DNA from 2 places in the Shewanella litorisediminis genome. Region 1 is predicted to be linked to the other one. Evidence: predicted binding sites of a transcription regulator. Region 1 holds the regulator's gene; the other holds the start of a gene.
The links. The regulator sigma-54, encoded in region 1, starts transcription at its own class of promoters, with help from an activator protein. The targets are predictions, from matches to a motif close to GTTGGCACGNNNNTNGNNT.
Positions count from the first base shown of each region.

Region 1 (7,147 bases):
TCCGACGGCCGCATTTATCTGGGAAACCAGGGCGAAGAGCTTAAGGCATTCCATACCCGCGACGGCTATGGCGTTAAGGCCCTTCAAGGCGCCGGTGTCGCTGTTGCCGTGATCACCGGGCGCAAATCCCAGATTGTGGAAAACCGCATGACGGCCCTTGGGGTCGCTCATATCTATCAGGGTGTCGATAACAAGTTCGTGCCCTATGAGGAATTGCTCGACCTCTATGGTGTCAAGGCTGCCGAAGTGGCTTACATTGGCGACGATATGGTGGATTTGCCGGTCATGAAGGCCGTGGGACTGGGGGTTTGTGTAGCCGATGGTCATCCCTATGTTCGCCGACACGCCGACATGGTTACTACGCTGCCCGGTGGACACGGTGCCCTCAGAGAACTTGCCGACCTCCTGTTAATGAGCCAGGGCAAGTTTGATTCGGCCCACGGGATGAGCGTATGAACCGCGTCACCCTCGCCATCATTTTGCTGTTCGGCACCGCCCTCACGCTCTACTGGCAGGTGCAAAGCAAAAAGGCCAGCCAACCTCAACTCACAGACAGTGTGCAAAAGCCAGATTACGTGGCCACCGACCTTCGCAGTATCAGTTACAACGAGCAGGGCAAGTTGGAAAGCCGCGTCAGCGCCGCCTACATGGAACACTTCGATGGCGACGCGCAGACCCTGTTTACCCAACCTGTCTACACCCTGTTTCCCGAAGATGGTCAGGGTGAATGGCGCCTGACCGCCAAAACCGGCAAACTGGACAAAGCCAGTGACAAAGTCATGCTCGAAGAAGAAGTGCTGATTGAGGCGCTGACCATTGACGAGCCGCTGCAGCAGCTTAATACCAGTTATCTGGAGTTGGATCTCAAGACGATGATCCTCACCTCCGACAAAGAAATTATTATCAGCGGCAATAACTTCCACTTGAGCGGCCATGGCCTCTATGCTGATCTCAACGCCAAGGAAGTTAAGCTCTTAAGCAAGATTAAGGGAACCTATGAACCTAAATAAGTCGCTCATTCTGGTGCTGCTTTGCACCTGCAGCGCCGTGGCTTTTGCCAACACCAAGTTTGATTTGAGCCAGGAAGTAAAAATTGCCGCGGCCAACAGTTATGCCGACCTGAAAAACAAACGCATCGTTTACGAAGGCCCGGTTACCCTGACCCAGGGCAGCCTGGTGCTGAAGGCCGGAGAACTGAGCTCCTTTACCGACGAGAAAAGCGGCAAGCGTATTCTGCTCGCCAAGGGTAACCCTGCCACCTACAGCCAGCAGGTTGAAGATGGCCGCACAGTGCATGCCAGCGCCGAAGAAATCAGCTACAACATCGACAGTCGCGTTATGAGCCTCAAAGGCAACGCCAAGGTCGAGCAGGATGGCAGCCAGGTCAGTGCCGACTCCATCGTATACGACATCGAAAAGCAGCAGCTCACCTCCCAAAGCAGCGGTAAAAAAGACGACAGGGTTATCACCATCATCAAGCCCGAAAATTACCAGCAGGATCTGCAGGATAAGGGCAAGACAGAGCAACCTCAGCAAGAGAAACAACAATGACCCAACTGACCCTGAAGGCCAGTAATCTCGCCAAGAGTTACAAAAACCGCCAGGTTGTCAAAAACGTCAGCCTCACCGTCAACACCGGTCAGGTAGTCGGCTTGCTGGGCCCCAACGGCGCCGGAAAAACCACCACCTTTTACATGGTGGTCGGCCTGGTGCAGAGCGATAAGGGCAGCATACATATCAATGACGATGACCTGACGCTGGATCCCATGCACCTGCGGGCCCGCAAAGGCATTGGCTACCTGCCACAGGAAGCCAGCATCTTTCGCAAGCTCTCGGTGCGTGACAACATCATGGCCGTATTGCAGATGCGCAAAGAGCTGAATGCCGATGAGCGCGAAGAGTCGTTGGAGCAGCTGCTGGAAGAGTTTCACATCACCCACATTCGCGACAATCTGGGGATGTCACTCTCAGGTGGCGAACGTCGCCGGGTCGAGATTGCCCGGGCACTCGCCGCCAACCCCAGATTTATCCTGCTCGATGAACCCTTCGCCGGTGTTGACCCCATTTCCGTTATCGATATCAAAAAGATTATCGAGCAACTCAAAAATCGTGGCCTCGGAGTCCTTATCACCGACCACAACGTGAGGGAAACCCTCGATGTCTGCGAAAAGGCGTATATCGTCAGCCACGGTAATTTGATTGCTGAAGGCACCCCTGCCGAAATCCTCGACAATCAGCAGGTGCGTGCAGTGTACTTGGGTGAGCAATTCAGGCTATAGTTAATTAACAAAGCCCCCTTCTCATATCCGGAGAATCAGGGTGGTAAATCACCGGATAACCTGATAGAAAAGCTTTCTACCTGAATAATTTAGTGAAGGATTCGCAGTACAATGAAAGCGTCGCTCCAGCTAAAACTGGGACAACAACTCACAATGACGCCACAGTTGCAGCAGGCCATTCGCCTGCTTCAACTCTCTTCGCTTGAACTGCAACAGGAAATTCAGCAAGCCCTCGACGCCAATCCTCTGTTGGAAATGGACGACGAACTGGGCAGCGATCAGTTTGATGCCGATGACGGCGATAAAGAATTTGACGACCAGTTCAACCAGGAGTCCGTATCAGACGATGCCAGTGACACCGCCTCACTGGAAACTTCAGACGCCCTCAACCAACAGTCCATGCCAGACGAACTCCCGATGGACACCACCTGGGATGAAGTCTTTACGGCTGCCCCCGTCTCCGGCCCCGGGATCCGTGGCGAAGATGATATGCCGTTTCAGGGCGAAACCAGTGAAGGCCTGTACGAACATCTGGAATGGCAGAAAAATCTCACCCCTTTTTCCGATACCGATCTGGCCATTGCCACTGCCATCATAGATGCCATCGATGACAAGGGGTATCTGACCCAAAGTCTTGAAGAAATTCTCGAGGCCGTGGGCGATGAAGAGGTTGAGCTGGATGAAGTTGAGGCCGTACTCAAACGTATTCAGCATTTCGACCCCATCGGGGTGGCTGCCCGAGATTTGGCGGAGTGCCTGCTCATTCAGCTTGGGCAGTTTCCGCCAGACACCCCCCATCTGGACAATGCCAAGCTGCTTATCCGTGACCATCTGGATTTGATTGCCAACCGCGACTTCCGCACCCTGATGCGAAAAACCCGCCTCAAGGAAGAAGAGCTCAGAGACGCAATCGTCCTTATCCAGGGGCTGAATCCCCGTCCCGGCGAGTCTGTCACCAGTACCAAAGACGAGTATGTCATTCCCGATGTCTCGGTCAGTAAAAAAAATGGCCGTTGGGTTGTAGAGCTTAATCCCGATTGTATGCCTAAACTGAGTGTGAACCAGCAATATGCCGCCATGGCGCGCACCAGTCGTAATCAGGCCGACAGCCAGTTTATCCGCGGGCATTTGCAAGAGGCCAAGTGGTTTATCAAGAGTCTGGAGAGCCGCAACGACACCCTGCTGAAAGTCGCCAACTGCATAGTGCAGTTCCAGCAGGGCTTTTTTGAGTATGGTGAAGAGGCCATGAAACCCATGGTGCTCAACGATATCGCCGAAGCGGTAGAGATGCACGAATCCACCATCTCACGGGTTACCACCCAAAAGTACATGCATACCCCAAGGGGTATCTTTGAACTCAAGTATTTTTTCTCCAGCCACGTCGGGACCGAAGATGGCGGAGAATGCTCATCTACTGCCATCCGTGCCTTTATCAAGAAGCTGGTGGCAGCAGAAAATCAGAAGAAACCATTAAGCGACAGCAAAATGGCGGAACTTCTGGCAGAACAAGGAATCAACGTTGCAAGACGCACTATCGCCAAATACCGAGAGGCGATGCTGATCCCACCGTCGAACCAACGTAAGAGTTTATAACCCACCCAAGGTCTTTGGAGGAAAGTGTCTATGCAAATCAATCTGACTGGGCATCATATCGAAATCACTGATTCACTGCGTAACTACGTAGAGAGCAAGTTCTCCAAGCTTGAACGCCATTTCGAACAGATCAATAATGTCCACGTTGTTCTCAATGTTCAGAAATTGCAGCAAATCGCAGAAGCCAAGCTTCACCTCAACGGTGGCGAGGTATTCGCCACTTCAGAACATGAAGACATGTACGCCGCCATTGACGCCCTAATTGATAAATTGGACCGTCAGGTTATTAAACACAAAGAGAAACTGACCAAACATTAACGATGGAACTAAGTACCATCCTGGCGCCGGAGTGCACTAGCTGTGCCACTCCGGGCAGCAAGAAAAAGGTGCTGGAGCTGATTAGCGATCTCGCTGCTGCCCAGAATCCCTCCCTCTCGTCACAAGAGATATTCGAAAGCCTGCTGGCCCGTGAAAAAATGGGCAGCACTGGTATTGGCAATGGTATTGCCATTCCCCATGGCCGCCTTGGCACCATAGACAAGCCTGTGGCTGTGCTTATCAAGTGTGAAGAAGCCATAGGTTATGACGCCATTGATAAGCAGCCGGTGGATATTCTGTTTGCTTTGCTGGTGCCGTCGGACCAGTGTCAGCAACATCTCAGCACCCTGGCCGCCATGGCCGAAAAGCTGAATGACAAGCAGATCCTCAAGCAGCTGCGCAAGAGTCACGATGAAAAGGAACTTTATCAGGTAATCACCGGATGAAACTCGTTATAGTCTCCGGGCGCTCAGGCTCCGGAAAGTCGGTAGCCCTCAGGGTACTGGAAGACTTGGGCTACTACTGCGTCGATAATTTGCCACTGCAGCTGATTGGGCCACTGCTTGCCCAGCTTAAGGGCAATAACGACAAGGTCGCCATCAGTATCGATATCCGCAATATGCCGGAGCAGGAAAAGGCCCTCGAAAAAGAGCTGGCAAGGCTCCCCGAAGGCGTAGAGCTCACCAGCTTTTTCCTTAACTCCAGCGACAAGGTGCTGCTGAAACGCTACAGCGAAACCCGCCGTTTGCATCCCTTGTCCCGCAGCAAGGTCTCACTGCAGGAAGCCATCAAGCTTGAAGGCAAGATGTTGGCCCCCATCTCCAACATGGTCGACCACTTCATAGATACCTCCAATCTGAATGTCTACGAACTGGCCGATGCCGTCAGGCAAATATTGCTTGGCCGCACCGACAAAGAGCTGGTGATCATCTTCGAATCCTTCGGCTTCAAGCATGGCATGCCCACAGAAGCGGATTTTATGTTTGACGCCCGCTTTCTGCCCAATCCCCATTGGGAACCGGAGCTTAGGCCCCTTACAGGTCTGGATGAGCCGGTTAAGCTGTTTTTAGAGCGCCAGGTCCTGGTCAACAAGTACATCTGGCAAATCGAAAACCTGCTGGAAACCTGGTTGCCCCACCTCGAGCGCAATAACCGCAGTTACCTCACCATCGCCATTGGCTGCACCGGTGGTCAACACCGCTCTGTGTACATCGCCGAGCAGCTTGCCAAACGCTTCGCCAACTCTCACCACAAGGTTGAGGCCCGCCACCGGGAACTGAATGCCAAAACTTGAACGTGACGTCACCATAGTCAATAAGCTGGGCCTGCACGCCCGTGCCGCCACCAAACTGGCGGTATTGGCATCGGAATTCAAGGCCAGTGTAACCCTGGTTCAGGGCACCAAACAGGCCTCGGCCGCCAGCGTACTGGGCCTCTTGATGCTTGAGTCCGGCATGGGAAAAACCATCCATATTATTGCCGAAGGTGAGGACGCAGAGCAGGCCATGGATGCCGTGTGTAACCTCATCAACGCCCGCTTCGACGAAGACTGCTGAGCCGGCTTCGTTTCGTCCATCCCCTTAAATTTGCTAATATATCTCCCAATTCATCTCTTGGGGGAAAGCGATGGCTGTCGAACTTCTTGATAACGAACAAACCGAGCTGCTGCTGAATCGGCTCAACGAAGCCCTGGGCAGCGGCATGTTTGTGCACGTGCGCCAGATGCTGCTTAACATGGCGGCGTCCGACATCGCCCTGGTGCTCGAATCCTCTCCCCCCCGCACCCGTCAGGTACTGTGGCAACTTATCGACCCTGAGCTTGCCGGTGAAGTGCTCGAAGAGCTCGGCGAAGAGATGAAAGACAAGTTTATCCGCCAGATGAGCCCGGAGCGTTTGGCCCGTGCGGCAGCGGGGCTGGATACTGACGATCTGGCCTATATTCTGCGCTCCCTGCCCGACAGCCTCTATAAGCAGGTGCTGCAGTCCATGTCGATTCAGGACCGCAGCCGCGCCGAGCAGGCGCTCTCCTACCCGGAAGAGACCGCCGGCGGCATCATGAATACCGACACGGTCACCATACGCCCCGATGTGAATGTGGACGTGATTTTGCGCTACCTGCGCCAGCTCGGTTCTCTTCCCGAGGCCACAGACATGCTCTATGTCGTGGACCGGCACGATGTGCTGCTCGGGGCGGTGCGGCTGACCGCCTTGCTCACCTGCAACCCCTCCATGCCCATTCGTGAGCTGATTGATGCCGATATCGAAGGCATTCCGGCGAGCATGTCGGATACCGAGGTCGCGGCCCTGTTTGAGCGCCACGACTGGGTGTCGGCCCCCGTAATAGACGCAGAAGGCAAACTGCTGGGGCGCATCACCATCGACGATGTGGTGGATGTTATTCGGGAGGATGCCGAACACTCCATGATGGGGATGGCCGGCATGGACGATGATGAAGATACCTTTGGCCCCGTCCTGAAAAGCAGTTTCCGCCGCTCCCTGTGGCTGACGGTCAATCTGTTCGCCGCCCTGCTGGCGGCCTCGGTCAGCAATATGTTCGAGTCTACCCTGGAACAGTTCGCCACCATCGCCATCCTGATGACCATAGTGCCCAGCATGGGCGGTGTGGCAGGCAATCAAACTCTGGCATTGGTGATAAGGGGCATGGCGCTGGGTCACATAGGCCAAAGCAACTCCCGCTGGCTCATCGGCAAGGAGCTCGCCATCGGCTTTCTCAACGGCTTACTCTGGTCAATTTTGGTATTTGTGGCCATTTGGCTGTGGAAAGGCGATCTGGCCCTTGGGGCATTGATAGGCGGCGCCATGTTGATCAACATGACTGTGGCAGGGCTCGCCGGCGCCAGCATTCCCTTGCTGCTTAAACGACTTAAAATTGACCCGGCGCTGGCTGGTGGTATGGTGCTGACCACAGTCACAGACGTGATAGGGTTGTTTGCCTT
Region 1 covers NZ_CP069213.1:3,588,237-3,595,383, forward strand. The annotation lists gene kdsC (3-deoxy-manno-octulosonate-8-phosphatase KdsC) at 1-456, shown strand, start outside; gene lptC (LPS export ABC transporter periplasmic protein LptC) at 453-1,010, shown strand; gene lptA (lipopolysaccharide transport periplasmic protein LptA) at 997-1,551, shown strand; gene lptB (LPS export ABC transporter ATP-binding protein) at 1,548-2,279, shown strand; gene JQC75_RS15880 (RNA polymerase factor sigma-54) at 2,391-3,872, shown strand; gene hpf (ribosome hibernation promoting factor) at 3,903-4,190, shown strand; gene ptsN (PTS IIA-like nitrogen regulatory protein PtsN) at 4,193-4,636, shown strand; gene rapZ (RNase adapter RapZ) at 4,633-5,484, shown strand; gene JQC75_RS15900 (HPr family phosphocarrier protein) at 5,471-5,746, shown strand; gene mgtE (magnesium transporter) at 5,817-7,147, shown strand, end outside.

Region 2 (7,147 bases), 910 kb from region 1:
GTCAGCGTCTGGAGCAGGCCAGACTCAAGCACAGTCAGGAGCAAAACCTCGCCCGCACCATCGAAGAGCTGAAAAGCGTCAGTCGTGCCAAAGTAATTCTGGCGCTGCCCAAAGAAAACGTGTTTGCCCGTAACCAGTCCAAAGCCAGCGCCACTGTGGTTGTCACCAGTCGTCGTGGTGGCCTTGGTCAGGAAGAAGTGGATGCCATTGTCGACATAGTGGCGTCTGCCGTACAGGGTCTGGAGCCTACCCGGGTGACAGTGACCGACTCCAACGGCCGTTTGCTGAACTCCGGCAGTCAGGACGGCGCTTCTGCCCGTGCCCGCCGTGAACTCGAGCTCGTCAAACAAAAAGAGGCCGAATACCGCGCCAAGGTTGATGCCATTTTGATGCCCATCCTGGGGCCCGAAAATTACACCTCTCAGGTGGATGTGACCATGGACTTTACCGCCGTGGAACAAACCGCCAAGCGTTTCAATCCGGATTTGCCGGCGGTACGCAGCGAAATGACCCTGGAAACCCAAACCAACGGTGAAGCCAATATGGGGATCCCGGGTGCGCTGTCGAATCAGCCGCCAATGGAGTCAAACATTCCCCAAACCCTGCAGGAAGCGCAGGAAAAGGCCCAGGCCAGTGGCAACTCACACCGTGAAGCAACCCGTAACTATGAGCTCGACACCACCATCAGCCACACCCGTCAACAGGTTGGCGTGGTGCGCCGGGTGAGTGTATCCGTGGCGGTGGACTATAAAACCGGTGAAGCCAACACCGAAGGTCAGGTAAATCGTGTTGCCCGCACCGAGGCCGAGCTTGCCAATATTCGTCGTCTGCTTGAAGGCGCCGTGGGTTTCAGTGGTCAGCGGGGTGACAGCATCGAAGTCGTCACAGTGCCCTTTATGGATCAGCTGGTTGAGGAAGTCCCAGAGCTGCCTATGTGGGAACAGCCCTGGTTCTGGAAGGCCATGAAACTGGCTTCCGGCTCTCTGGCAATCCTGGTGCTTATCCTCTTTGTTGTGCGGCCACTGCTGAAGAAACTGCTGCTCACCGACAAGGTCGATATGCCCGATGATGGCCGCCTGGGTCATGAACTGGCAGAGATTGAAGATCAGTTTGCCGCAGACACACTGGGCATGCTCAATGCCAGCGATGCAGAATACAGCTATGCCGACGATGGCTCTATTCTCATCCCGAATCTGCACAAAGATGATGATATGATTAAGGCTATCCGCGCTCTGGTTGCCAACGAACCTGAGCTTTCCACTCAAGTCGTGAAGAATTGGTTGCAACAGGACAATGGCTGAAAATAAAGAAAAATCCGAATCCGGTTTCAAAGTCAGCAACTTAAGCGGCGTTGAAAAAACTGCCATTCTGCTGCTGAGCCTGAGTGAGGCCGATGCCGCCTCTATCCTTAAGCACCTTGAGCCCAAACAGGTGCAAAAGGTGGGTATGGCCATGGCGGCGCTTGAAGACTTTGGTCAGGAAAAAGTTATCGCGGTGCACAAGCAGTTTCTGGATGACATTCAGAAATTCTCCTCCATCGGTTTTAACAGTGAGGAGTTTGTCCGCAAGGCGCTGACGGCGGCCCTGGGTGAAGACAAGGCCGGTAACCTGATTGAACAGATCATCATGGGCAGCGGTGCCAAGGGTTTGGATTCACTGAAATGGATGGACGCCCGTCAGGTGGCCACCATTATCCAGAATGAACACCCGCAAATTCAAACCATTGTGCTCTCCTATCTTGAGCCAGACCAGGCCGCGGAGATTTTCTCCCAGTTCCCGGAAAACACCCGTCTGGATCTCCTGATGCGGATTGCCAACCTCGAAGAGGTGCAGCCCGCGGCCCTGCAGGAGCTGAACGACATCATGGAGAAGCAATTTGCCGGTCAGGGTGGTGCTCAGGCGGCCAAGATGGGCGGCCTGAAGGCCGCGGCCAACATCATGAACTACCTGGATACCGCCATCGAAAGTCAGCTCATGGAAACCATGCGCGAAACCGACGAAGAAATGGCGCAGCAAATTCAGGATCTGATGTTTGTGTTCGAAAACCTTATCGATGTGGACGACCGTGGTATCCAAACCTTGCTGCGTGAAGTGCAGCAGGATGTGCTGATGAAGGCGCTCAAGGGTGCCGATGAGCCGCTTAAAGACAAGATCCTCGGCAATATGTCCAAGCGCGCAGCCGAGCTGCTGCGTGATGATCTCGAAGCCATGGGCCCAATCCGTATCAGCGAAGTGGAATTGGCCCAGAAGGAAATTCTGTCCATTGCAAGACGCCTGTCTGATGCCGGTGAAATCATGCTCGGTGGCGGCGGCGGTGAAGAGTTCATCTGATGACTGACAGCAAACGCCCCAAAAACATATTGCGCGGTGAGGAGCAGGACGAATTCGCCCACTGGCGATTGCCTGATATGTCCTCTGCGCGCGAAGAAGAGCCGGCCAACCTGCTGGGCAGGCGCCCGGGGCAAACCTTTGTTGCAGAGCAAGAAGAGGAAATCCGTCCGCCCACACTGGCCGAAATAGAGGCGATACGAGCCGAGGCCGAACAGGAAGGCCTGGCGGCAGGTCATGCGGAAGGCTTGGCTCAGGGGCTGGAGGCCGGTCGTTTACAGGGTTTGAAAGAAGGCCACGAAGAAGGCGTCCGTCAGGGCCATGAGCAGGGGATGGCGCAGGGTCTGGAAGACGCCGCCCGATTGATTGCCCGCTTTGAAGGCCTGATTGAGCAGTTCGCCGCACCCATGGCGGTACTGGATAACGAAATTGAGCAGGAACTGCTTTCCCTCGCCATGGGCTTGGCAAAGCAAATTCTGCAGCACGAGTTAAAAACACATCCCGAACATGTGCTTGCAGCATTGCGTGAAGGGGTTGACTGCCTGCCGTTGAAAGAGCAGCAAGTTAAAATCCGGCTCAATCCGGAAGACGTTACCCTGGTCAGCAGCCTGTATGGCCCCGACGAACTCACCCGTAAACTATGGCAGCTGGAGAGCGACCCGCTTCTGGCGCGGGGCGAGCTGGTGATAGACAGTCAGCGCTCCCGGGTGGACATGAGGCTGGAAAACCGGATTGCGGCAGTATTGGCGGCGCCGATAGAGCGTCATGAAACGCTGGAGCGTGAAGCCCAGGTATTGCAGCAACAGCTGCAGGGGGCAGATACAGGGCGCCCCAATCAAACAGAAGTGGATGGGGCTGAACAGGAGCCGGGGGATGATAAATCGTCGCCACCATCTGCTGAATAACCTGCGTCAGCTACGGCAATCTTTGCCGGTCAATCGTCCGGTGGCCGAAGGGCAACTGGTACGTGTGGTAGGGCTGACACTGGAAGCCAGTGGTTGCCGTGCCCCCGTCGGCAGTCTCTGTGCCATCGACACCATGGGTGGCGAGCTTATCGCCGAAGTGGTCGGTTTTGATGAAAACCTGCTGTATCTGATGCCCATCGAAGAACTGAAAGGTGTGCTGCCCGGCGCCAGGGTAAGGCCATTAGGTGAGCAAACCGGGATCCATGTGGGCATGTCGCTTTTGGGGCGGGTGCTCGATGGTGGTGGTGAGCCTTTGGACGGTCTGGGCCCCTTGGGCACCACAGACATAGCCCCACGCCATGGCTCGGCCATTAATCCTCTGGCACGCCGGCCAATTCATGAGCCACTCGATGTGGGCATTCGTGCCATCAACGCCATGTTGACTGTGGGTAAGGGGCAGCGTATGGGGCTCTTTGCCGGGTCGGGCGTGGGCAAATCTGTGCTCCTTGGCATGATGACCCGCGGCACCACGGCCGATGTGATTGTGGTGGGGCTGGTTGGCGAACGTGGCCGCGAAGTCAAAGAATTTATTGAAGATATCCTTGGTCCTGAAGGGCGTGCCCGCTCAGTGGTGGTGGCGGCTCCCGCCGATACATCGCCCTTGATGCGCCTGCGTGCCTGTGAAACTTCCACCCGCATTGCCGAGTATTTCCGCGATTTGGGATTTAATGTCTTGCTTTTGATGGATAGTCTGACCCGCTATGCCCAGGCGCAGCGTGAGATTGCCCTGGCCGTGGGAGAGCCTCCCGCAACCAAGGGCTATCCGCCATCAGTGTTTGCCAAGTTGCCCAGGCTCGTCGAGCGTGCCGGAAACGGTGGGCCGGGGCAGGGATCCATTACTGCGTTTTACACAGTATTGACCGAAGGGGACGATTTACAGGACCCCATAGCGGATGCGGCACGCGCCATTTTGGATGGTCACATAGTGCTTTCCCGCTCATTGGCCGATTCGGGTCATTACCCTGCCATTGATATAGAGGCTTCAATCAGCCGGGTTGCCCCCATGGTCATCAGCCCGGCTCACCTCGAGGCGATGCGCCGGGTAAAACAAACCTATTCTCTCTACCAGCAAAACCGGGATTTGATCTCCATTGGCGCCTATGCCGCCGGCAGCGATCCCCGCATCGATAATGCCATTCGCCTGCAGCCCGCCATGAACGCCTTTTTGCGGCAGGGGATGCGTGATGCCATCAGTCTGACCGACAGTGAAACCATGCTCGGGCAGATTGCCGCCCAGTGTAAGGGCTAATCCATGGCGCGCCCGGACCCGCTGCTGACGGTATTAAAACTGGCCCAGGATGCTGAGGAACAGGCGGCACTGCAACTTCGCAGTGCGCAGTTGGAACTTGGTCGCCTGACGCAACAGCTGGACGCACTCAATCAGTACCGGCTTGACTATATGCGTCAACTTTCCGGTCAGGAAGGCAAGAACATCAGCGCCAGCTATTATCAGCAGTTTCATCGATTTATTAAGCAAATCGATCAGGCGATTTCGCAGCAGGTGCAAAGCGTGACCGGCGCTGAAAGCCAGTTGGAGCACAGACGCCGCCATTGGCTTGAAAAGCAGCAGAAACGTAAGGCGGTCGAGCTGCTGCTCAAGCACAAAGCCGACAAACGCGAAGCAAAAGAAGCGAGACAAGAGCAAAAATTGCTCGATGAGTTCGCCATGCAGCAGTTTATCCGCAAAGGCCCGCAATAGCTGACTCAGTAACCGCTGGGGTAAGCGCAGCATTCGGATAACTGTACGATTGGCATGGCATTTGCTGCAATCCTGTCAGACTCATAGACTTTGTCCCTATCGGCCTTGTCTCTAGCCGGCACACAGTGCCCGGGACAATGCGGGAGAACACTGATGCAACAGATCCTCAATGTGCTTTTTGGCGCGGCCAGCGGCGGTGCTGGCAGTGCCAGCCCTGAACCATCCAGCGCCACAGCTGATGGTGCAGATTTTGAATCTATCATCACAAAAACAGCAGCTTACGAAGAGTCTGCCGTAAAAGGTTTGCAGTTAAAAGGCCCCAGGCCAGACGACCAAAGTAATGCCTCGTTTCCAGCAGAAGGTGAAGCGGATACTGCCGATGCTGCAGGTGATGGGGTTTCTAGCGTGCTGGCCCAAATTCATTTTTCCCGTCAATTTGCCGCCGATAAGGCTGCCGTGAAAGGCGGCGAAGCCTTGCCGCTTGAAACGGCACCGTCAGAAATGCAGGCGGCAACCGATGGCGTTATCGCCGACAACGAACAGGCGATCGCGGTTGACGCGCTCTTTTTACGTTTCAGTGCCCTGATGAAAAATGCCGATGATGCTGAGCGTGACCAAATAGCCTCACAGCTCGGTTTGACCCCATCAGCGCTGACCGCCCTGGATGAAGACGCGTTCACTGGCTTATTGGCCGATAATCCCTCCCTGAAAGATGCACTGGCAAAGCTGCTGCAGACTGACATTCAGGGGCTGGAATCAGATATTGACGCCCAAGAGCAGTTAGCCCTCTTTATGCAGTCACTGCCACAAGCCGCACATACCCCATCGGCAACGGACGCTTCGTTGAAGAGCCCGTCTGATAATGCGGCTGTAGACGTTGCCAAGTCCAATCTTCAGTCGGGTAATGGTGCTGCAGCGGCATTGACTCAAGCTGCGACCCGTGCGCCTTCAGGGGCGAAAGGGTTGGAGGTGGCCATGGCTCGTGTGGGTGGCGATGCAGAATCTGACGCTGCTCCTATTGCTTATGCGGCAAAGGCTGATATGGCAAAGGCTGATGCCGGACAAACGGTTGACCGGGGAATGGCGTCGACAGTTGCCGCTGACACTCTGGGCATCAAGGGCCCGGAAAGCGCAAGTCCCAAGGACTTTTCGGGGATTGTGTCCCAGGCATCAGATGCCTCAAAGCCTGTCAATGACGAGGGCTTGGCTGCAAGTACCTCAGTCAGGGAAGAGCTGCCCCTTAAGTCGTTGGAGACCATCGGCCGCCTTGCAGAGCCCGTCGCCAATAAATCCGATTTGGCCGCCATAGAGACCAAGAGCCTGGCGGCAACCGAATCAGTTTCCGACCTGAAAGCACCGTCTTTGCATCAGGCCCGCATTCACGAAGCACAGCCCATGACAATGTCGCTTCGCACGGCCCATGAGCGGCCCATGACGCAGCCGGACATGGTTGCCCGATTTGCCCCTGTCATGCACACCAAGCTTATCGCCATGGTCAGGGACGGCATACAACAGGCCGAAATACGCCTTGACCCGCCGGAGCTTGGCTCCATGATGGTTCGCATCCAGGTTCAGGGCAATGAAACCCAGGTACAGTTCCATGTATCCGCCCAGCAAACCAAAGACGTTGTCGAGCAGGCAATGCCCAGACTCAGAGAGTTGCTTGCCCAGCAAGGCATGGAATTGACCGATGGACAGGTATCCCATGAGCGTCGTGGTGACGGCCGTGAACGCCAGGACGCCCCGGAAGGCAACCAGTTTGTGACCATGGATGAATTTCCAGCAGAAGAGTTACAATCAAGCGCAAATCAGACAACAAGTTATAGCTCGGGTATAGATTATTACGCTTAAGCAGGTAACCTATAGACACTTGTTTATTTTGGGCTTGATTGAGCCTTGATGCACCCGGGTGCTGAGCAAAAAGGATAAGCCAGATGGCAGAAGAAGAGTCCCTACAACTGGAAGAAACCAGTGCCAAGAAAAGTAAGAAAGGCATTTTTATCATCATTGGTGTCGCCGTAGCCGCACTGCTGGGTGTGGGCGCCTGGTTATTTTTGGGCAGCAGCGAACCTGAGCCTGTCGCCAGTGAGGCCACAACCGAAACGGCGGGCGCGGCATCGTCTGCCGAGTCAAATTCACGTGAAGCTTTTTATGT
Region 2 covers NZ_CP069213.1:2,679,819-2,686,965, reverse strand. The annotation lists gene fliF (flagellar basal-body MS-ring/collar protein FliF) at 1-1,301, shown strand, start outside; gene fliG (flagellar motor switch protein FliG) at 1,294-2,331, shown strand; gene fliH (flagellar assembly protein FliH) at 2,331-3,233, shown strand; gene fliI (flagellar protein export ATPase FliI) at 3,202-4,542, shown strand; gene fliJ (flagellar export protein FliJ) at 4,546-4,992, shown strand; gene JQC75_RS11785 (flagellar hook-length control protein FliK) at 5,146-6,843, shown strand; gene fliL (flagellar basal body-associated protein FliL) at 6,927-7,147, shown strand, end outside.
Region 2: a site for sigma-54 is predicted at 5,041-5,059, ahead of JQC75_RS11785 (flagellar hook-length control protein FliK). Genes of this name have one in related genera too.